One region of the Streptomyces sp. NPDC021225 genome, then DNA from elsewhere that is predicted to be linked to it. Evidence: riboswitches for the same ligand, from Rfam matches in the RefSeq annotation. Region 1 holds a riboswitch; each other region holds the start of a gene.

Region 1 (7,381 bases):
CTGCCCCGGAAGGAATTCCTTCCGGGGCAGCGCCCGTTCGACCGGGAGGACGGTGCCGCGGGTCCCGCCTGGGCGGATCCCGCGGCACCCGCTACCGCATCAGTAGCCGTGGCCGCGGTGGTTCTTCTTGTTCTTCTTGTGCTTGCGGTTCTCGTGCTCGCGCTCCTCCTGCTGGACCGCGATGTTGGCGCACTTGCTGCCGATCTCCTGGTCGCCCGTCGGGGCCACGCCGGCGACGTTGGCGGTGATACCGGTGCGGGTGTCGCAGTCGTTGGCCTGGATCGCGGCACCGTTGTTGCTGGCGTTGACGCAGTCGGAGCCGATCTCCTGGTCACCGGTCGGCGCAAGGATTCCGACGTTGGCGGTGATACCGGTGCTGGTGTCACACGAGTTGCTCTGAATGCCGCCGTGCGAGCCGAGCAGGGATCCGAAGCCGTGAGCGCTCGCGGCCCCCGTGGTGCCGATGACCATCGCGCCGGCCGCAGCGGCCATGAGAGCGGCCTTCTTGCCAATCTGCATTGGTTGGTGCCTCCATTTAGGTTCTCCGCGAATTCCGCAGACGCCTTAACAACGAAGGCATTTGGCGAAGGATCCGGGGCCGGTCGCAGCTTCACCCGTCCGCCGCAGTAAGGATATCTTCGCAGCTTCTCCCGCATGGCCCGCCCATATAAACGCGGCCCCCGGCGGGAGTTGTCCGCCGGGGGCCGTTGCGCGAGGCCGTCAGGAACTCTTCATCCGGAACGGCTCCCGTTCTTACGCTTGCCGTTCCCGTCTCCGTCTCCGGAGATGTTGGCGCAGTGGGTCTCGTCCGAGACCTTCGGCCCGGGAGCCAGCGGCGAGATCGTGATGGGCCCGATGGCGGAGTTGGTGTCGCACTTGTTGCTCTGCTTCAGCACTCCGCCGTTCTTGCTGATGTTGATGCAGTTGGTCCGCCTGGTGATATCGGACGACCCCGCGAGACCCAGGTTGATGGTGATGGGTCCGATGGCGGAGTTGGTCCGGCACCGGTTGCTCTGCTCCAGCACCCCCGACTCGCTGCGGTTGACGCAGTTGGTCTCGGTCGAGAGGTCTCCCGTCGGAGCCAGACCGACGATCGAGATGGGCCCGAGTACGGAATTGGTGTCGCAGCGGTTTTTCTGGCTGCCGCCCCCGCCGGACGAGGGATGGGCGCCCGAGCCGTTTTCGGTGGCGTCGGCGGTGCCCGCGCCGCCGACGGCCAGCGCACCGACCGCGGCCAGAAGCAGCGCGGTCCTCTTGCGCCTGTGCATAGAGCCTCCAAATGGGTTCTCGACGGTTATCCGCGAACATGTGACCAACGAGGAGCGGTCGGCGATGGGTCTCCGGGCCGCCGCACCTATACCCGTCCGGCGCATTAGAGACATCGTCAGTCTGCGCTGGCCGATTTCCTCTCGCAACGCCAAGGCGGCCCCGGACGAAGTGGTGTCCGGGGCCGCGATGTAAGCCAGAGGTGTGTTCACCCTGTTTTCCTCATCGGGGAGAACACAGTGAGCGGGGCATGGAATCAGCCGCCGTAGCCACCACGGCGCTCGTGGCCGGACTTCTCGTCGCGGCGCTCCTCGCGGCGCTCCTCACCACGCTCCTCGCCGCGCTCCTCACCACGCTCCTTGACAACGACGGCCCTGGGCTCGGAGATGTTGGTGCAGCTGCTGCCGATCTTGTTGTCGCCGGTGGCGCCGAGGCCGGCGACGCCCGCGATCACGCCGCTGCTGGCGTCACAGTCGTTCTCCTGGAAGGCGACGCCGCCCTTGTTGATGTTGGTGCAGGCGCTGCCGATCTCGTTGTCGCCCGTCGGCGAGGCGATGGCGAGGTCGAGGATGAGGCCGCTGGAGGCGTCACAGTCATTGACCTGGACGCCGCCAATACCGCCACCGCCGCCGCCGTAGGCGGACGCGCCGCCGGCGCCGACGAGCACGATCGTGCCTGCGGCCGCAGCCAGGAGAGCTGCCTTCTTTACGATGTTCACTTAATTCCTCCCGGTGGGTGTCTGCCGCGGAATCGCGGACATCGACGTCAACGAAGTAAATCTGCAAAAGCTTCGGGCTGGCTTTCACCTTCACTCGTCCGGCATAATTAGTCCCTCCTTTGCCTCGCTCGCCTTGCGGCTTCAGTGAAAGAAATGGGCCGGTCGGAGCACAGGTGAGAGGTGGGGGTGAAGTCCTTTATGCGAAATGCGAAAAAGGCCTCGTCAACCCCGTCCGGTAGCGGAATCCCCCCGTCCGGGTTGTTCGACGGGCCGAACGAGTGATATATCCGAGCATCCCGACGCAGGACTGAGTGAGGTACGGCCCACAGACGGCTTCGCCCGAACCGCACGCGCGTCCTGTGTTCGCGCCGCTACGGTAAGTGCGCGAGGAAGTCGCCGGGGGGACGGCGAGCGGACGGCCGGGAGGCGGGAGGAGACAGACATGGGGCACTCACGAGCGGGCGCGGGTGGCGGCGGGCCCGCCGAGCATCTGGACGGGCTGCTCGCCCGCGCGCAGAACGGCTTCGAGATCGACGAGGCGGTGCTGGGTCGGGCCCGCGACGCCCTGATGCACCAGTCCGAGCTGCGTTCCTGCCGGCAGTGCAACGAGCCCTCCGGCCCGCTCGGCTACAGCACCTACCGCCATATCTTCCTGCTCCCCGACGGCAGCAGCCTGCTGCTGTGGGAGCTGGAGCACAACACCGGCCAGGACCACCGTCCCCTCTTCGAGCTCTACGCCGACGAGGACGCCCTGGCCCTGGCCGAGCGCCGGGTGCACGAGCGCATCGGCGGCGCCCGCTGGGACGAGCTGGAGGGGTTACCGCTGTGGCTGCCCGAGCAACTGCTGCACGCGGTCGCGCCGGTGGAGACCCCGCGCGCGTACGTGGCCGACAACTCGGCCGACCACGCCCGCCGCGTCCTGCGCCGCGCGGAGAACCCCGACCGCCCCGGAACGGCCACCGAGCAACTGCTCTCCACGGCGTTCGCCCATGACATCGCCCTGGCCCCGAAGCCGCGCCGCCGCTCCGGCGGCCCCGACGCCACCTGGTGCCGCTTCTACGAGCACGCGTTCCTCCTGGCCGGCGGGGACGAGATCGTGCTGTGGGAGCTGGAGCACAACCTGACCGCCGACGGGCGGCTGGTGTGCGAGGTGTATCTCGACGAGGTCTCCGCCGAGCTGGCGGCGGACCGCCACGCCCGGGCGCTCGGCGTTGACCTCTGACTTCTCCCGCGCGCACCCACCTGGCCGACACCGACTCGCACGCCGCCCCGCCGACCCGGAGCCTGGTGGGGTGGCGTAAGAGGAGCAGAGGACCAGGGGAAAGCGAGAGCGACCGGTGCGGGTGCGAGGGAGCAGGGCTCGTACGGGCGCCCGTACGAGCCCGCTCGAGGGACCGCGTACAAGGCGGCGTACGAGACCGCGTACGCGACCGCGCGCACCCGGGCGCGGGGAACCGCGCGCGGACGGGCCCCGCGCGGGCGACGAGGCGCCCGGGGGCGCCTCAGGCCGCCGCTTCGCGCCCTGGCTCCCCGGCATCCTGATCGCGGGCGGGATCGCCTTCGACCTCGGCACCCCGCCCCAGTACACGGCCGCCCCCTTCCTCGCCGCCGCCCCGCTCGTCGCCGCTCCGTTCTACTCGCCGCGGCTGACGGCCGTCACCGCGGCCGTAGCGGTCACCGCCGCCTGCCTGCTGGCCGAGTTCCACGGCGTCGGGGACTGGGCCCAGGCGGCCACCGAGGTCGCCACCGTCGTGACGGTCGCCCTGCTGGCCCTCCTCACCAACCACGTCATCCACCGCGGCGGCCGGCGGCTGGCCTCGGCGCGCGGCATCGCGGAGGCGGCCCAGCGCGCCGTCCTGCCCGCGCCGCCCGCCCGCCTCGCCGGCCTGGACGTCGCGGCCCGCTACGTGGCCGCGGAGCGCGATGCCGCGATCGGCGGCGACCTCTACGCCGTGCAGGACACCCCGCACGGCGTACGGATGCTCATCGGCGACGTACGGGGCAAGGGGCTGGGGGCGGTCGAGGTGGTCGCGATCACCATCGGCGCCTTCCGGGAGGCCGCCGAGCAGGAGGCGACGCTGGAGGGGCTCGCGCTGCGCCTGGAGCGGGCGTTGCAGCGGGAGCGGGCCCGGCGGGGCGACATCGAGCAGTCCGAGGGGTTCATCACGGCGGTGCTCGCCGAGATCCCCCGCGGCGACTCCCTCCTCCGCCTCATCAACCGCGGCCACCCGGCGCCTCTCCTGCTGCACGCCGACGGCTCGGTGTGCAGCCCCGAGCCCGAAGTACCGGCGCTGCCGCTGGGGATGGGCGACCTGGGGGCGTGGCCGGACCGGGTGGAGGAGCTGCCGTTCGCCGAAGGGGTGACCCTGCTGCTGTTCACCGACGGCGTGAGCGAGGCGCGCGACGAGCGGGGCGTGTTCTACGACCCGGCGGTCCGGCTGCGCGGCCTCGGCTTCGCCGGACCGGTGGAGTTGCTCGACGCGTTGGTCGCGGACGTGGAGCGGCACACGGGCGGCGGGACCGCGGACGACATGGCGCTGCTGGCGCTGCGCCGCTCCCCGGTGACGCCCGGCACCGCGCCTTAACACGCTCCGTAGCGGACCATGATCATTACGGATAACGATTGACGCACGATCAGGTCGAGGGCGTTTCCGGGTGCGCTTGGACGGCCGCCGACTCGCCCTCATCTGTCCCATGTTCGGCGTTAAGTTCACCTCAAAGGTTCCTCTGATTCCCGGGAACGGCTTGGAATCAGGTCACGCCTTCTATTAACGTTCGATAACGCAGCGCGGTCGTCACAACCGCCGCAAGAGGCGGCACCGCGCGCCGTCGCCGAATCCCGCACGCACGGCAGCACCCAGCAGCAGAGCGACAACAGCAACACCAAGGGAACCGGGGAACCACCAACCTTGGGGTGAATCGGGTCGAACCTGACCCGTAGGAGACCTTCCTGCTCCGAACCCGTCAGCTAACCCGGTAGGCGAGAGGGAAGGAAAGGAGTGCGCCCGCGTGGCGTCCAACAGGTCTGCCCTTGAAGAAGCTCCGACCCGCCGGTCCGGTGTCGACACCGGTACCGGGACCGCGGTCCGCTACGGCTCCTGGTTCGAACCGGCCGCCAAGGCGGGGGCCGACCAGGACACCGAGACCTGGGAGGAGTGGAATCCCACCGAGGAGTCCATAGCCCCCGTACGCGGCAAGCACCGCGTCCCCAAGCAGCGCGGCGGCACCATGGCCCGCAGCGGCGCCGTCCTCGGCGTCGGCGTGATCGCGGCGGTCGGCGCCGGCGGGATGGCGACCGCCAAGGACCGCCCCAAGGCCCCCATATCCATGCCGGACCTGGCGCACGTCGCCGGTCAGGTGCAGGACGCCCTCCCCGACGCCAAGGACCTGCCCGGCATCGGCGCGCTGTTCTCCGACTCCGGTTCCGACTCCGACGGCTCCACCACCGCCACCCCCCTCTCCACGGCCGGCCTGACCTCCGAGGACGAGGAGAACGGCGCCACCGACGCAGGCGAGGCACTGCGCGCCCGCATCCTCCAGCAGGCCGAGAACCAGCAGAACGCCGCCGACGAGTCGCAGCGCGACGCCGCGGCCGACGCCGCCGCCAAGCAGGCCGCCGAGAAGGCCGCCACCGCTGCCAAGAAGGCCTCCGACGCGGAGGCGAAGCGCAAGGCCGAGGCCGAGGCCAAGAAGAAGGCCGCCGAGGCGGAGGCCAAGCGGAAGGCGGAGGAGGCGGCCAGGAAGAAGGCCGAGGCCGAGCGCCTGGCCAAGCTCGCCGCCCAGTACACCCTGCCCGTCGCCTCGTACACCCTGACCGCGTCGTTCGGCCAGGCCGGCGACATGTGGTCGGCCGACCACACCGGCCAGGATTTCGCCGCCCCGACCGGCACCCCGGTCAAGGCGGTCCACGGCGGCACCATCACCTCGGCCGGGTGGGCCGGTTCGTACGGCTACCGCATCGTGCTCAAGCTGAACGACGGCACCGAGATCTGGTACTGCCACCTGTCGTCGATGGTCCGTACGTCGGGCTCGGTGACGACGGGCGAGGTCATCGGCCGCGTCGGCGCCACGGGCAACGTGACCGGCCCGCACCTCCACCTGGAGGTCCGCCCGGGCGGCGGCAGCCCGATCAACCCGATGCCCTGGCTCCGCGACCACGGCCTGACCCCGTGACCGCCGCGCTCCCGTCCCCGCAGGCCCTATAGACCGGTCCGACCGGTCCGGCCCCCGCACCCCGGCGGCCTTGGCGCTCTCTCCCCCCTTGACGCCAAGGTCGCCGGTTTTTTTCGCGAGGGTGAACCCGCTCAGGGATGGGAATACGCCCTTCCGCCACCGCGCTGAAATAACGCATGGCTGACAACAAGCAGACCGACAACCGCAAGCAGCTCGGGGACCTGTCCGTGTTCCCCCTGTCACTCGGTGGGAACGTCTTCGGCTGGACGGCGGACGAGGCCGAGTCCTTCGCCGTGCTCGACGCCTACGTGGCGGCGGGCGGCAACTTCATCGACACCGCGGACGTCTACTCCGCGTGGGTGCCGGGCAACTCGGGCGGGGAGTCCGAGACCATCCTCGGCAACTGGTTCGCCTCCCGGGGCAACCGCGCCGACATCGTCCTCGCGACCAAGGTCGGGGCCGGTGTCCCGACCCCCCGCGGCCTGTCCGCCGCGGCGATCAAGACGGGCGTCGACGAGTCCCTGAAGCGTCTGCGCACCGACTACATCGACCTTTACTACACGCACTACGACGACACCTCGGTGCCGGTGGAGGAGATCATCTCCACGCTGGACGAGCTGGTGAAGGCGGGCAAGGTCCGCCAGATCGCGGCCTCCAACATCTCCGCCGAGCGCCTCGAGGCGTCCCTGGACTTCTCGGCGAAGGAGGGCCTGGCCCGCTACGTGGCCCTCCAGCCGCACTACAACCTGGTCTCCCGCGACACCTTCGAGGGCCCGCTCGCCGATGTCGCCGCCCGCCACGGCGTGGCGACCGTCCCGTACTACGCCCTCGCGTCCGGCTTCCTCACCGGCAAGTACCGCCCCGGCGCCAAGGTCGACAGCGCCCGGGCCGAGGGCGCGGCCAAGTACCTGGACACCGAGCGCGGCCAGAAGGTCCTCGCCGCCCTCGACGACGTGGCGGCCAACCACGGCGCCCAGCACGCGACGGTCGCCCTGGCCTGGCTCGCGGCCCAGCCGACGGTCGTGGCCCCGATCGCGAGCGCGCGTACGGTGGACCAGCTGCCGGCGCTGCTGGCGGTGGCGGAGCTGAAGCTGACGGCGGAGGAGCTGGCGCTGCTGACGTCGGCGTCGGAGTAAGGCCGCGGCTTCCGCAGAGCACAAACGGCGGGGAGGCCCTGACGCCTCCCCGCCGCACAGAAGCTCATCACGCCCCTCAGGACTGGGC
Region 2 (7,381 bases), on a different contig from region 1:
CGGTCGAGTACGAAGGTGGCGGTGCCGTTCGGGCAGGCGCGGATGGAGCGGCAGCCAAGGCCGCGTACGCCCGCCCTGGCCAGGTCGGCCGCGGGCAGGGCGGCGCCGGTGGCGCCCGAGATCCTGATCAGAGAGCCGCCCGCCGCCGCGGCGAGCCCCAGCTCCCGCCAGTGGCTGAGGAGATGGCTCTTGGTGGCGGTGACCACATGCACGCCGCGGCGCAGGGCGAGCAGCGCCTCGGCGGCCGCCTGGTCGCACACCTCGGGGGAGGACGGCACGCACTGGACCAGCACCCCGGCCCCCGTACGGTCCAGCGTCCCGGCCAGCGGCAGGGCCGGGCCCCAGGCGGAGCGGGGCGGCAGCGGCGCCCAGGTGCCCGTGCTGTCGGCGGGCGTCCCGTCGGTGGGCGTCCCGTCGGCGGGCGGCAGATACTCGGCCGAGCGGGCCCGTACGGCCGCCAGGCGCAGCCGCACCCCGTACCGGCGTGCCAGGGCCTCGCCGTGCTGGGCCAGGTGCTCGGCGTACGCCCGGCCGACCGGGCCGTAGCCGGACAGCACGACGGCCGCTGGGGCCGGCTTTTGGGCGACGGTTTCGTCCGACACGGGTGCGGGTCTCCTTCGCGCGCGGCTCGACGCTGATCCAGGAGAACGCTACGCGGGCCGGGTCGCGCCCGAGAACGGCATCTGGTCGATCGGCGCCACGCGGACGGGCGCGCCGGGGCGCGGGGCGTGGATCATGCGGCCGCCGCCGATGTAGAGGCCGACATGGCTGACGCCGGAGTAGAAGAAGACCAGGTCACCGGGGGCGAGCTCGGTGCGCGAGACCCGCCGGCCCGCGTTGATCTGGGTGTAGGTGGTGCGCGGCAGGGCTACCCCGGCGGCCCGCCAGGCGGCCTGGGTCAGCCCCGAGCAGTCGTAGCCGCGCGGGCCGGTCGCGCCCCAGACGTACGGCTTGCCGAGCGCCCCGTACGCGTACGAGACGGCGCGGGCCGCGCGGCCGGAGACGGGGGCGTACGGGGCGGTGCCGAGCCCGGTGTCCGCGCCGTGGGCGCCCTGGGCCTCGTAGCGGCGGCGCTGTTCGCCGGTCAGCTGGTCGAGCAGGGCCTCGGCGGCGGCGAGCTTCTTACGGGCGGCGCCCCGGTGGCGGGCGAGCGCCGCCTGGGCGCCGCGTAACTGGTCGAGCCGGTCCTGCGCCTCGCCGCGCACCTGGCGTAACTCCCGGCTCTGGCGGGCCAGCCCCGCGACGGCGGCGGCCTGGCGGCTGCCCGCGTGGTCGGCGAGTGAGGCGCGCCGCAGATACTGCCCGGGGGAGGAGGAGAGCGCGAGCTGGAGGGTCGGGGAGATGGTGCCGGAGCGGTACTGGGCGGTGGCGTAGGCGCCCAGGGCGTTGCGCGAGGCGTTCAGCCGCGCCGTCCGGCGGGCCGCCTCGTCGCGCAGGTCGTCGAACGACTCGCGGGCCCGGTCCGCTTTCACCTTCGCGCCGTTGTATCTCTCGTTGGCCTCCTCGGCCTCCCGCTGGTACTGGTCCACCTTCGCCCTCACCTGGGCGGGGGTGAGGCGGGTCTCGGCGTGGCCGGTGCCGCTCAAGGCGGTGGTGGCGGCCCCCGCGAGGGCGATGGCGGCGGCTGTCCAGGCGGTGCCGGCGGTGAGCGAGCGCTGCTTGGGCTTCCTGTGCGACGCCACGGCGGCGGCCACCTTCCTTCACGTTCTCGCGTGCTGTTGCGTGCTTTGTTGCTTGATGTCGGGCAGGCGGCAGCCCGCCGATGAGGCGGGGACCCTCGGTTGACGGGAGGCGGACTGCCACCTGGAGGAGGAAGCTAGGCGGGCGGCCGCGGGCGGGCGGTGCGATGAACGGGAGTGGACGGATTCGGCGCCCCGATGCCCGTAACCGACCGCCCGGCGCCCGGGCCGCCGATGACTCGAGGGCGGCCGTGATCGAAGCGGCGATAGTGGCCCACCCGGTTGCCGGGGGCTGATATGGGCCCAACTACGCTCCAAGGTCATGGACGTCCTCATCAATGTTTTCGTCGGCCTGCACATCGTCGGTATCGCCGCGCTGCTCGGCGGCTTCCTGGCGCAGCTGAAGCCGATGCGCGCGGGCGAGGGCCGGATGACCCCGGGGATGCTGCACGGCGCTCTCACCATGCTGGTGACCGGCGCCGCGCTGGTGGGGCTCAACCAGGCCGACGACAACAGCGTCAACAACATCAAGATCGGCGTGAAGCTGGCGCTGCTGATCGTGATCCTGGGGCTGGTCTATGTGAAGCGCGACGACGAGAAGGTGGAGGCCGCGGCCCTCGGCACGGTCGGGCTGCTGACCACGGCCAACATCTTCGTCGCCGTCCTGTGGACCTGAGCACCGCCCTGAGCACCGCCCTTGGGGCCTGACCGCTCCTGTCAGGTTCCGCGCAACCTTTTGTCCCCACTGTGTGTCTCATCGGGCAAGGCAGCCGAAGGGAGCGGATAGTGGGGGTACTTGCGGCGTGGGGCCGCCGGACAGGCGTGGCCTTGGGGGTAGCGGGGATGGTGGTGCCGCTGGCGGTGGCGCTGGCCACTCCGGCGCAGGCCGCCTCGTCGTGCACGACGAGCACGGGGCCGTATCAGAAGAAGGTGGAGAAGTTCCTGGGCCGCCCGGTGGACGGGCGGCAGTCGCGGGCGGACTGCCTCGCGATCCAGAAGTTCCAGGTCAACCACGGCATCAGCCCGACCATCGGCTATGCGGGACCGGTCACCTGGGGCGTGATGAACCTGATCAACACGCAGAAGGCGGCCGGGCACAACCCGAACAAGGCGAGGAAGTGCCCCACCAACAAGGGCCGCATCGCCTGTGTGGACCTCACGCGCCAGCTGAGCTGGATCCAGGACGGCTCGCGGCTGGTGTACGGCCCGGTGCCGGTGCGCACCGGCCGCGACCGGTATGAGACCCGGGTCGGGCTGAAGAAGATCTACTGGCGGAACATCGACCACTGGTCGACGATCTACGACGTCCCGATGCCGTACAGCCAGTTCTTCGACGGCGGCCAGGCCTTCCACTCCATCTCGGGGAGCGTGTGGTCGCCGCCCGGCTCCCACGGCTGCGTGAACATGCGCAAGGCGGACGCCAAGAAGTACTGGAGCCTGCTGCGGAACGGCGACGACGTCTACGTGTACGGCCGCAAGCCCGGCACCTGAGCCACCGTCTCCCGGGTCCCGGGAGACGGGTTCCGGGTCCCGGTGGGCCGACCGCCCTCCGGGACCCGGGAAGCCGCTACGCCGGCCGGACGCTGCCGTAGATCGGCATCTCGGTGATCGGCGCCTTCTTCACCACATCACCCGGCTTCGGGGCATGAATCATCATTCCGTCGCCTATATAGAGGCCGACATGGCTGATGTCGTCATAGAAGAAGACGAGATCGCCCGGCTGGAGGTCGGCGGTCGACACCCGCGTGCCGACCTTCACCTGGTCCCAGGTCGTGCGCGGCAGTGAGACCCCGGCGGCCTTCCAGGCGGCCTGGGTGAGCCCCGAGCAGTCGTAGGAGTTGGGGCCGGTCGCGCCCCAGACGTACGGCTTGCCGACCTGGGCACGCGCGAAGGCGATGGCCTTGTCGGCCTTGGTGGTCTGCGAACTGGAGGAACCCGAAGAGCCCGAGGAGCCCGACGAACCCGAAGACCCGGACGAGCCGGCGGACCCCGAAGAGCTGGAGCCGCTCGCCTGTTCCTGCTGTTTCTGCTGCGCCTGCTGCTCCTGCTGTCGCTTCGCCGCCGCCTCCCGCTGCTGCCGCGCCAGCTCCGCGGCCTTGCGCTGGGCCTCCTCTTCCTTCTTCTTCTCAATCGCCGCCAGCCGCGCCTTCTCCTCCGCGGTCAGCTTCGAGAGCAACTGGCGCGCCTGGGTGAGCTTGCCCTGGACGGTCTGCTTCTGGGTCTTCAGCTCCTGTTGCGAGCGGGTCAGCGTGGCCAGGCTCTCACTGGCCTTGGTGCGCTCCTTGGCGGCCGTGGCCTGTTGGGTCAGAAAGTCGTCGACGGCCTTCTTCTGCCCGCTGGACAGCCGGTCCATCAGATGGGACTGGTCGAAGATGCCCTTCGGATCCGAGGCGAACAGCAGCGTCGCGGCGCTGGAGGCCATGCCGCCGTTGCGGTACTGCGCGGCCGCGAGGCTGCCCAGGGTGCGCCGCGCCTCGTTCAGCTTCTCGGTGCGCTTGGCGACGCTGTCCAGGAGCTGGTCGACCTTGGCGCGCTGCCGGCCGGTGCGCTCCTTGGCCGCGTTGTAGCTCTGGGTGGCGGACTCCGCCTGGTGGTAGAGGGTGTCGACCTTCTTCTTGACCTCTTCGACCGACGGCTTCGGCTTGCCGGGCTCGGCGCTCGCCGTCTGGGAGAGGAGGGTGACGGATGCGAGGGCGGCCGTCGTGACGCCGACGGCGGTGCGGCGGCCGGTGGCCGAGTCCAGTATTCGGGTCCGCGGCTTGCGGTGCGACGCCAAGGGAGGCGACTCCTTCCGTGGACCGCCTACCGGGTTAGCTGTCGGGTTCGGGCGTCGGAAGGCTGCCCTACGGACCGGATGGTGACGGCCGACGTCGCCACATGGTCCGATTCACCCCAGTGGTGCCTCTGGGTCCCCGGCTCCGGCTGCCTCGCGGCGGGACCGGACTCGGCGGAGACAGCCCGTGTCGACGCGGTCGCCGACGGGTTCCGGACCGCCTGATCGAGGACGGTAGTGGGCTTGTGGGGCTCATGTGAAGCCTGGTGTTCGAATTGTCCCGAAACCGTTTCGTGACATCCGCACGTACGCTGTCAGTGCGGCAGCCTAGACTCGGTGAGCGATGAGCAGCCTCTTTGACGACAGCTTCCTGGCGGACCTCGGGCCCTCGGACGAGGAGCCTCCGCCGCCCGAGGACGACGGCCACCCCGCAGCTGAGGGCGTTCCACACGACCTCTTCGACGGGAAGTTCGACGCGCCCGTCCCCAGGGAGGCGTACTACCGCGACGGCGCGGCGCGGCCCGCGGTGGACACGTCCGCGCTGCTCGAGGGGATGAACGAGCAGCAGCGGGCCGCCGTGGTGCACACCGGCTCGCCGCTGCTGATCGTCGCGGGCGCCGGGTCGGGCAAGACCAGGGTGCTCACCCACCGCATCGCGTATCTGCTCGGCGCGCGCGGGGTCCACCCCGGCCAGATCCTCGCCATCACCTTCACCAACAAGGCCGCGGGCGAGATGAAGGAGCGGGTCGAGGAGCTGGTCGGCCCGCGCGCGAAGGCCATGTGGGTGTCGACCTTCCACAGCGCCTGTGTGCGCATCCTGCGCCGGGAGTCCAAGAAGCTGGGCTTCACCTCCTCCTTCTCGATCTACGACGCGGCGGACTCCAAGCGGCTGATGGCGCTGGTGTGCCGGGATCTCGACCTGGACCCGAAGCGGTATCCGCCCAAGTCCTTCAGCGCCAAGATCTCGAACCTGAAGAACGAGCTGATCGACGAGGAGACCTTCGCCGGGCAGGCCGCGGACGGCTTCGAGAAGACGCTCGCCGAGGCGTATGTGATGTACCAGTCGCGGCTGCGCGAGGCCAACGCCCTCGACTTCGACGACATCATCATGACGACGGTCAATCTGCTCCAGGCGTTCCCCGACGTCGCCGAGCACTACCGCCGCCGCTTCCGGCACGTCCTGGTCGACGAGTACCAGGACACCAACCACGCGCAGTACACGCTGGTGCGCGAGCTGGTCGGGCCGGGCCCGGTGGCCGCCGCGGACGGCGGCGCGGACGAGGGCGAGGTGCTCGGGGCCGCCGAGCTGTGCGTGGTGGGCGACGCCGACCAGTCGATCTACGCCTTCCGGGGCGCCACGATCCGGAACATCCTCCAGTTCGAGGAGGACTACCCGGACGCCACGACCATCCTCCTGGAGCAGAACTACCGCTCGACCCAGACGATCCTCAGCGCGGCCAACGCCGTCATCGAGCGCAATGAGAACCGGCGCCCGAAGAACCTGTGGACCGACGCCGGCGCCGGGGCGACCATCACCGGCTATGTGGCCGACACCGAGCACGACGAAGCGCAGTTCGTCGCCGACGAGATCGACCGGCTGACGGACGCGGGCGACGCCAGGTCCGGAGACGTCGCCGTCTTCTACCGGACCAACGCCCAGTCCCGTGTCTTCGAGGAAGTCTTCATCCGGGTCGGCCTGCCGTACAAGGTCGTCGGCGGCGTGCGCTTCTACGAGCGCAAGGAGGTCCGTGACGTCCTGGCGTATCTGCGGGTGCTGGCCAACCCGGAGGACTCCGTCCCGCTGCGCCGCATTCTGAACGTGCCGAAGCGCGGCATCGGCGAGCGCGCCGAGGCGATGATCGACGCGCTGGCGCAGCGCGAGAAGATCACCTTCCCGCAGGCGCTGCGCCGCGTCGACGAGGCATACGGCATGGCGGCCCGCTCGGCCAACGCGGTGAAGCGGTTCAACGTCCTGATGGAGGAGTTGCGGACGATCGCCGAGTCGGGGGCGGGGCCGGCCACCGTGGTCGAGGCGGTGCTGGAGCGCACGGGCTATCTGGCGGAGCTCCAGGCGTCCACGGACCCGCAGGACGAGACCCGCATCGAGAACCTCCAGGAGCTGGCGGCCGTCGCCCTGGAGTACGAGCAGGATCGCGGCGAGGAGACCCCGGGCACGCTCGCGGAGTTCCTGGAGCAGGTCGCGCTCGTCGCAGACTCCGACCAGATCCCGGACGACGACGCCGAGGGCGCCGGGGTCATCACGCTGATGACGCTGCACACCGCCAAGGGCCTGGAGTTCCCGGTGGTCTTCCTCAGCGGTATGGAGGACGGGGTCTTCCCGCATATGCGTGCGCTCGGCCAGACCAAGGAGCTGGAGGAGGAGCGGCGGCTGGCGTATGTCGGCATCACGCGGGCGCGTGAGCGGCTCTATCTGACGCGGTCGACGATGCGCAGCGCCTGGGGGCAGCCCGCGTACAACCCGCCGTCGCGGTTCCTGGAGGAGATCCCGGACCAGTATGTGCGCTGGCAGCGCACCGGGCCCGCCACCCCGTCGGCGTCGATGGGGGCCATCGGGGCCGCCGCGGGGGTCGCGTCCTCGCTGTCCTCGTCGCGTTCGAGGGCGGGCGCCGGGGCCGCCGGCTTCGCCACGCGGCGGGCCAAGGAGCGGCCGGTGGTCGCGCTGGCCATCGGCGACCGGGTCACCCATGACGCGTTCGGGCTCGGCACCGTGGTCGCGGTGAAGGGAAGCGGGGACAACGCGGAGGCGACGATCGACTTCGGAGGGGAGAAGCCGAAGCGGCTGCTGCTGAGATACGCACCGGTAGAGAAGCTGTGAAGTTGTAGGGGGGTGCACCGCGGCCCGCGCGGGCCGCGGTGCCGCCGCCCAGGGCGCCTATGCCTGCGACGCCTAGGCCGCGTACGCCTACGC
Region 3 (7,381 bases), on a different contig from region 1:
AGCACGGCCTCGGGGTTGAAGCCGTTCTTGACCTCGATGACCAGGCGCAGTCCGTGCTCGCGGTCGGTCAGGTCCTTGACGTCCGCGATGCCCTGGAGCTTCTTGGCGCCGACCAGGTCCTTGATCTTCGAGATGACCTTCTCGGGGCCGACCGCGAAGGGCAGTTCGGTGACGACCAGGCCCTTGCGGCGTGCCGTCACGTCCTCCACCGCGACCGTGGCGCGGATCTTGAAGGTGCCGCGCCCCTTCTCGTACGCGTCCCGGACGCCGCCCAGGCCCACGACCCGGCCGCCGGTCGGCAGGTCGGGGCCGGGCACGAACCGCATCAGGGCGTCCAGGTCCGCGCCCGGGTGCCTGATCAGATGGCGGGCGGCGGCGATCACCTCGCCCAGGTTGTGCGGGGGCATGTTCGTCGCCATGCCGACGGCGATCCCGGAGGCGCCGTTGACCAGCAGGTTGGGATAGGCGGCGGGGAGCGCCACCGGCTCCTGCTCGCTGCCGTCGTAGTTGGGGGTGAAATCGACGGTGTCCTCGTCGATCGACTCCGTCATCAGCGAGGTCGCCGAGGCCATGCGGCACTCGGTGTAGCGCATCGCGGCGGGCGGGTCGTCGTTGCCCAGGGAGCCGAAGTTCCCGTGGCCGTCGACCAGCGGGACGCGCATCGAGAAGGGCTGGGCCATACGCACCAGCGCGTCGTAGATCGACGCGTCGCCATGGGGGTGCAGCTTGCCCATGACCTCGCCGACGACCCGGGCGCACTTCACGAAGCCGCGCTCGGGCCGCAGGCCCATCTCGTTCATCTGGTAGAGGATGCGCCGGTGCACCGGCTTGAGCCCGTCCCGGGCGTCGGGAAGGGCGCGCGAGTAGATGACCGAGTACGCGTACTCAAGGAAGGAGCCCTGCATCTCGTCGACGACGTCGATGTCGAGAATGCGCTCCTCGAAGTCGTCCGGCGGAGGGGTCTTTGTGCTGCGGCGGGCCATCGCGCTTGCGGCTCCTTCAACTGCCGAGGCGGGATCTGACGCCGACCATTGTGGACCGGACCGCAGACAAGTGTGGAACGGGCCATGGTCAACGCCCCCTCGCCGACCGTTCCCAGGGCCCCCGCGGAGCCGTCTTGGGAGCTCCCCCGACTACCGCTGGGCGGTGCCCCAGGGGCACGCCGGGGGCGCGCCGGGAGCCGCTCGCGCGGTGTTCCGGCGGCCCGCCGGCGAGATTCGCCCGGCGGGAACTTCGCCAGATGTCCGTGCGCTTGCATACAGTGACAGGACCGCACTTCACGCGGCTCGCACGCGCTCCATCACGCGATCGAAGGGACGTACATGCCCATGGGTCACACGGCCACGGAACAAGCCGGCTCCGGCGGCCTGACAGCGACCGAGCACCGGCTGGCCAACGGCCTGCGGGTGGTGCTCTCCGAAGACCACCTGACCCCGGTCGCGGCGGTCTGCCTGTGGTACGACGTCGGCTCGCGCCACGAAGTCAAGGGGCGTACCGGGCTGGCTCACCTTTTCGAGCACTTGATGTTCCAGGGCTCGGCGCAGGTGAAGGGGAACGGCCACTTCGAGCTGGTGCAGGGCGCCGGCGGCTCGCTCAACGGGACGACCAGCTTCGAGCGGACCAACTACTTCGAGACGATGCCGACCCACCAGGTGGAGCTGGCGCTGTGGCTCGAGGCGGACCGCATGGGCTCGCTGCTGACCGCGCTGGACGAGGAGAGCCTGGAGAACCAGCGCGACGTCGTCAAGAACGAGCGCCGCCAGCGCTACGACAACGTGCCGTACGGCACCGCGTTCGAGCGCCTGGTCGGCATGGCCTACCCCGAGGGCCACCCGTACCACCACACCCCGATCGGCTCGATGGCCGACCTGGACGCGGCCTCCCTGGAGGACGCGCGCGAGTTCTTCCGCACGTACTACGCGCCGAACAACGCGGTGCTGGCGATCGTGGGCGACATCGACCCCGAGCAGACTCTTGCCTGGATCGAGAAGTACTTCGGCACCATCCCCTCCCACGACGGCAAGCGCCCGCCCCGCGACGGCACCCTGCCGGAGGTGATCGGCGGACAGCTGCGCGAGGTCGTCGAGGAGGAGGTCCCGGCCCGCGCCCTGATGGCCGCCTACCGGCTGCCCCACGACGGCACCCGCGAGGCCGACGCAGCCGACCTGGCGCTGACCGTCCTGGGCGGCGGGGAGTCCTCCCGCCTGCACAACCGCCTGGTGCGCCGCGACCGTACGGCGGTGGCCGCGGGCTTCGGCCTGCTGCGGCTGTCCGGCGCCCCCTCACTCGGCTGGCTGGACGTGAAGACCTCGGGCGGCGTGGAGGTGCCCGACATCGAGGCCGCGGTCGACGAGGAGCTGGCCCGGTTCGCCGAGGAGGGGCCGACCCCGGAGGAGATGGAGCGCGCCCAGGCCCAGCTGGAGCGCGAGTGGCTGGACCGGCTGGCCACGGTCGGCGGCCGCGCCGACGAGCTGTGCCGGTTCGCGGTGCTGTTCGGCGACCCGCAGCTGGCGCTGACCGCCGTGGAGCGCGTGCTCCAGGTGACGGCCGAGGAGGTGCGGGCCGTGGCCCAGGCCAGGCTGCGCCCCGACAACCGCGCGGTGCTGGTGTACGAACCGCTCCAGGGCGCCGAGCAGGCCGAGGCCGACGCCGTCACGGACACGGACAACGACGCGGCAGCCGACGACAACGACGCAGAAGGAGAGTCGGCCCAGTGAGCGACGCCGTCACCACCACGATGACCTTCCACCCGCAGCCGCTGGGCGGCGCCGCCAAGCCCTGGGCCTTCCCGGCCCCCGAGCGCGCCGAGCTGTCCAACGGGCTGGCCGTGCTGCGCTGCCACCGCCCCGGCCAGCAGGTCGTGGCCGTGGAGGTCAACCTCGCGGCCCCGCTGGACGCCGAGCCGGCCGGGCTCGACGGCATCGCCACGATCATGGCCCGCGCGCTGTCCGAGGGCACCGACAAGCACACCGCCGAGGAGTTCGCCGCCGAGCTGGAGCGCTGCGGCGCCACCCTGGACGCACACGCCGACCACCCCGGCCTCCGCGTGTCCCTGGAGGTCCCCGTCTCCCGGCTGCCCAAGGCGCTCGGCCTGCTGGCCGACGCGCTGCGCGCGCCCGCCTTCCCCGAGGGCGAGGTCGAGCGGCTGGTGCGCAACCGCCTGGACGAGATCCCGCACGAGCTGGCCAATCCGGCCCGGCGCGCCTCGATGGCACTGTCCAAGACGCTGTTCCCGGCGGAGTCCCGGATGTCCCGCCCGCGCCAGGGCACCCAGGAGACCGTCGAGGGCATCGACGCCGCGGCCGTGCGGGCCTTCTACGAGACGCATGTCCGCCCCTCCACCACGACCGCCGTGGTCGTCGGCGACCTGACCGGCGTCGACCTCGACAAGGCGCTGGCCGACACCCTCGGCGCCTGGACGGGCGGCGCCGCCGAGCCCCGCTCCATGCCGCCGATCACCGCCGATGACACCGGCCGGGTGATCATCGTCGACCGGCCGGGCGCGGTGCAGACCCAGCTGCTCATCGGGCGGATCGGCGCCGACCGCCACGACCGCATCTGGCCCGCCCAGGTGCTGGGCACCTACTGCCTGGGCGGCACCCTCACCTCCCGGCTGGACCGGGTGCTGCGCGAGGAGAAGGGCTACACCTACGGCGTGCGCGCCTTCGGCCAGGTGCTCCGCTCGGCGGCCCCGGACGCCTCTGGAGGGGCCACGGGCGCCGCGATGCTGGCCATCAGCGGCTCGGTGGCCACCGAGGTCACCGGTCCCGCCCTGGAGGACCTGTGGAAGGTGCTGGGCACGCTCAAGGAGGAGGGCCTGACGGACGCCGAGCGCGATGTCGCCGTGCAGAACCTCGTCGGGGTGGCCCCGCTGAAGTACGAGACGGCGGCCGCGGTCGCGGGTACGCTGGCCGACCAGGTCGAGCAGCACCTGCCGGACGACTTCCAGGCGCACCTGTACGCGCGCCTCGCGGAGACCGGCACGGTGGAGGCGACGGCCGCGGTGGTGAGCGCCTTCCCGCCCGACAGGCTGGTCACGGTGCTCGTGGGCGACGCCTCGAAGATCGAGGAGCCGGTCAAGGAGCTCGGCATCGGCGAGGTGAGCGTCATCCAGGGCTGACCTGGAGATGACCCGGGGGTTTACCCCAGGTTGACGTGAGGCCGACGCGCCCGGCCGCCCTCGCGAGCTGGGCGAACGGGCCGCCGGGACAAGGACCCTGGCGCCGTTTCAGGCGCCGGGGTTTCCTTTTGTTGCCGTTTCACCGGTCGTTTCGCCCGCTTTATAGCAGAGGTTGCCCATCTGGATGGGCGTGTCTGTGGGGAAACCAACAAAAGAGCGGAACCGTTTGGTGATCGAAAGCGGTCCCGCTTAGCGTCAGTCCGGTTGCCCGCCCGAGACACGCCGCGCCCGCGGCACGGACAACCATCGCCGAATCCCCGTACGGCGCGAGCCAGGGGAACCGGGGAACCAGCCTCGCCCGTTGCCGCCCGCGGCGCCGGAGGGGCGATTCCCAGGGGTGAATCGGACGCCTTCCCCGCGAGGGGCGAGGGGCCCGTAGGAGACCTTCCTGCTCCGAACCCGTCAGCTAACCCGGTAGGCGAGAGGGAAGGAAAGGAGTGCGCCGCTTCATGGCGATCACCCGTACCACCGGGAAGCACCGCCGCCCCGGACGCGCCCCCCGTACCGCCCGCTCCGGCGCCAACCTGGCGGGCATAGCCACACTGGCCGCCTCCGGCGTGGTCGCCGGCTTCGCCGCCCCGGCGCTCGCGGCCTCGGACGACGGGCGCGGCGCCGAGGACACCGGGCTGCGCCAGGCGGTCGCCATGGGCGACGAGCTCGCCGACCAGGTCGCCGCCCAGGCGGAGACCCAGCAGTCCTTCGCCGCGGAGGCCGCCGCCAAGGCGCAGGCCGAGGCCGACGCCCGCAAGGAGGCCGCGCGGCTGGCCGCGGAGGCGAAGCGCAAGGCGGAGGCGGCCGCGAAGAAGGCCAAGCAGGAGCGTGAGGCCAAGGAGCGCGCGGCGCGCGAGGCGGAGCGCAAGCGGCTGAACATGTTCGTGCTGCCGGTCTCCGGCTCGTACCTCTCCACCAGCTACCAGGCCTCCAGCGGCCTGTGGTCCTCCGGCAGCCACACCGGGGTGGACTTCCACGCCGCGTCCGGGACCTCGGTGCACTCCGTGGGCTCCGGCACCGTCGTCGAGGCCGGCTGGGGCGGCGCGTACGGCAACAACATCGTGATCAAGATGAACGACGGCACCTACACCCAGTACGCGCATCTGTCGTCCCTCAGCGTCTCCGTCGGCCAGGCGGTCACCCCCGGTCAGCAGATCGGCCTGTCCGGCGCCACGGGCAACGTCACCGGGCCGCATCTGCACTTCGAGGCCCGCACGAGCCCGGACTACGGCTCGGACATCGACCCCGTCGCCTATCTGCGCTCGCACGGCGTCAACATCTGATCAACCGCACGCCGCCCGAAGGCCCCGGTCCCACGGACCCGGGGCCTTCGGTCTGTCTGTCTGTCCGTCCGCCCGCTGTCCGTCCGCTCGCCCTGGCCAAAAAATATCCATGAAATCCCCCCGCCCATCGGAAATTCCAGCCGCTTAGAATAGAGTCGCTGAACACGCGTCAATCGGCTGCGTTTCGCGGAGATTAAGGCGGAGGTTCGACAATGCGGGACCGTAAGTGAACGGCGATACGACCGCGGTCCACGGCAGCCGCCGGATTTCGGCGCACGCGGTGTGTACGGCGATCCGCGACGACATCGTCTCCGGCACCTTCGCGCCGGGCAGCCGGCTGACCGAGGAAGTCCTCGCCCGGCGGTACGGCGTCTCGCGTGTGCCCGTGCGCGAGGCCCTGCGCACCCTGGAGTCGGAGGGCTTCGTGACCACCCGCCGGCACGCGGGCGCATGCGTGGCCCAGCCGTCCGACCGGGAGGCCGCCGACCTGCTGGACATCCGCGCGCTGCTGGAGCCGCTGGGCGCCGCCCGGGCCGCCCAGCGCCGCACCGAGGCGCATCTGAAGGTGTTGCGCGGCCTGGTCCGGCTGGGCCAGGAGCGGGCCCAGCGCGGTCAGCTGGGCGAACTGCGGTCGCTGAGCGACTGGTTCCACGAGACGCTGGCCCAGGCGTCCGGCAGCCCGAGCCTGGCCGGGCTGCTGGTGCAGCTGCGGCGCAAGATCGCCTGGGTGTACGCGGTGGAGCCCCGCCGGTCCGCGCCGCCCGTCCCGGGCGGCCCCGGACGCCCCGACTTCTCGCTCAGGGCCGTCGAGTCCTGGAGCGAGCACGGGGCGCTGGTCGACGCGGTGGCGCGGGGCGACGCCGACCGCGCCCGGACGCTCGCCGCGGCTCACGCCGAGCGCTCGATGTCGGAATACCGGCTGCGCCGTCCCCCCCGCGTGAGGACTTCGAAACATTCCGTAAACAATGCGGGCGCGCGGAATTAACAGCGGCCCCGTATACAACTTCTTGGAATTATCGCCGATGTGTCGCGGCCGTGGATTTCCGTGGCCGCTGATTTCGTGTCCCCGTATTCAGGTGGTGTGTGCGGAGCGCGGGCGGAAAACATAAAACAACGCGGCCGCGGTCGCCCGGAATGGGGCACCGCGGCCGCGCTGCGCGGCCGTGCCGAATCGATCCGCCGACGGCGGAGCCGGAGCCAGTCAGACGGTCTCCGGCAGCTCCTCGAGCCCCTCGCCGACCAGCTTGGCCAGACGGTCGAGCGCGACCTCGGCGTCATCCGCCTCCGAGGCGAGGACGACCTCCTCGCCGCCCTGGGCGCCGAGGCCGAGCACCGCGAGCATGGACGCGGCGTTGACCGGGGTGCCGTCCGCCTTGGCGATCGTGATGGGGACGCCGGAGGCGGTGGCCGCCCGGACGAAGATCGACGCGGGGCGGGCGTGCAGGCCCTCGGCCCAGCCGATGTTGACGCGGCGCTCAGCCATGGTGTTGCCCTTCAGAAGCGGTGTGGTTGTTGTCTAGACCAAATCATACGGTGTCGGTGTCTGGGTCTGCCCGGAAGGTGTCCGAGTGGGCCCGAGCGTGCCCGTACGGGTCCGATACGGACCTTCCCTCGACACCTCCTCTTCACGCAAGAGGGGTCCGCCATTCGGATGTCCGGACCCCTCTCCACCCGCGCCGTAGGCTGGGCCCCATGCGGCCCCCGTCCGACACCCACGCCTATCCGGCCCACTGGGAGGCCGACGTGGTGCTCCGCGACGGCGGTACCGCCCAGATCCGCCCGATCACCGCCGACGACGCACAGCGCCTGGTCAGCTTCTACGAACGGGTCTCGGACGAGTCCAAGTACTACCGCTTCTTCGCGCCCTACCCCCGGCTCTCCGATCGCGACGTCCACCGCTTCACGCACCACGACTACGTCGACCGGG

What was found. Region 1 has a riboswitch for cyclic di-AMP ahead of ACH4S9_RS44810 (M23 family metallopeptidase). Riboswitches for the same ligand answer to the same signal wherever they lie in the genome.
Positions count from the first base shown of each region.
Region 2: it holds a riboswitch for cyclic di-AMP, as region 1 does, so the genes downstream of both, ACH4S9_RS30210 (NlpC/P60 family protein) here and ACH4S9_RS44810 (M23 family metallopeptidase) in region 1, are expected to answer to the same signal.
Region 3: it holds a riboswitch for cyclic di-AMP, as region 1 does, so the genes downstream of both, ACH4S9_RS22665 (M23 family metallopeptidase) here and ACH4S9_RS44810 (M23 family metallopeptidase) in region 1, are expected to answer to the same signal.

Region 1 is NZ_JBIRPV010000020.1:28,272-35,652, reverse strand. Features, by position in the region: gene ACH4S9_RS44835 (hypothetical protein) at 100-519, opposite strand; gene ACH4S9_RS44830 (hypothetical protein) at 732-1,268, opposite strand; gene ACH4S9_RS44825 (hypothetical protein) at 1,523-1,984, opposite strand; gene ACH4S9_RS44820 (DUF6227 family protein) at 2,427-3,206, shown strand; gene ACH4S9_RS44815 (PP2C family protein-serine/threonine phosphatase) at 3,322-4,569, shown strand; cyclic di-AMP (ydaO/yuaA leader) riboswitch at 4,844-4,982, shown strand; gene ACH4S9_RS44810 (M23 family metallopeptidase) at 4,994-6,157, shown strand; gene ACH4S9_RS44805 (aldo/keto reductase) at 6,334-7,293, shown strand; gene ACH4S9_RS44800 (hypothetical protein) at 7,370-7,381, opposite strand, start outside.
Region 2 is NZ_JBIRPV010000007.1:301,764-309,144, reverse strand. Features, by position in the region: gene ACH4S9_RS30230 (homoserine dehydrogenase) at 1-602, opposite strand, end outside; gene ACH4S9_RS30225 (NlpC/P60 family protein) at 651-1,682, opposite strand; gene ACH4S9_RS30220 (hypothetical protein) at 2,002-2,355, shown strand; gene ACH4S9_RS30215 (L,D-transpeptidase) at 2,523-3,170, shown strand; gene ACH4S9_RS30210 (NlpC/P60 family protein) at 3,247-4,455, opposite strand; cyclic di-AMP (ydaO/yuaA leader) riboswitch at 4,463-4,639, opposite strand; gene pcrA (DNA helicase PcrA) at 4,796-7,288, shown strand.
Region 3 is NZ_JBIRPV010000005.1:98,928-106,308, forward strand. Features, by position in the region: gene ACH4S9_RS22650 (DNA topoisomerase (ATP-hydrolyzing) subunit A) at 1-983, opposite strand, end outside; gene ACH4S9_RS22655 (pitrilysin family protein) at 1,323-2,717, shown strand; gene ACH4S9_RS22660 (pitrilysin family protein) at 2,738-4,120, shown strand; cyclic di-AMP (ydaO/yuaA leader) riboswitch at 4,418-4,616, shown strand; gene ACH4S9_RS22665 (M23 family metallopeptidase) at 4,630-5,454, shown strand; gene ACH4S9_RS22670 (GntR family transcriptional regulator) at 5,681-6,439, shown strand; gene ACH4S9_RS22675 (HPr family phosphocarrier protein) at 6,656-6,937, opposite strand; gene ACH4S9_RS22680 (GNAT family N-acetyltransferase) at 7,147-7,381, shown strand, end outside.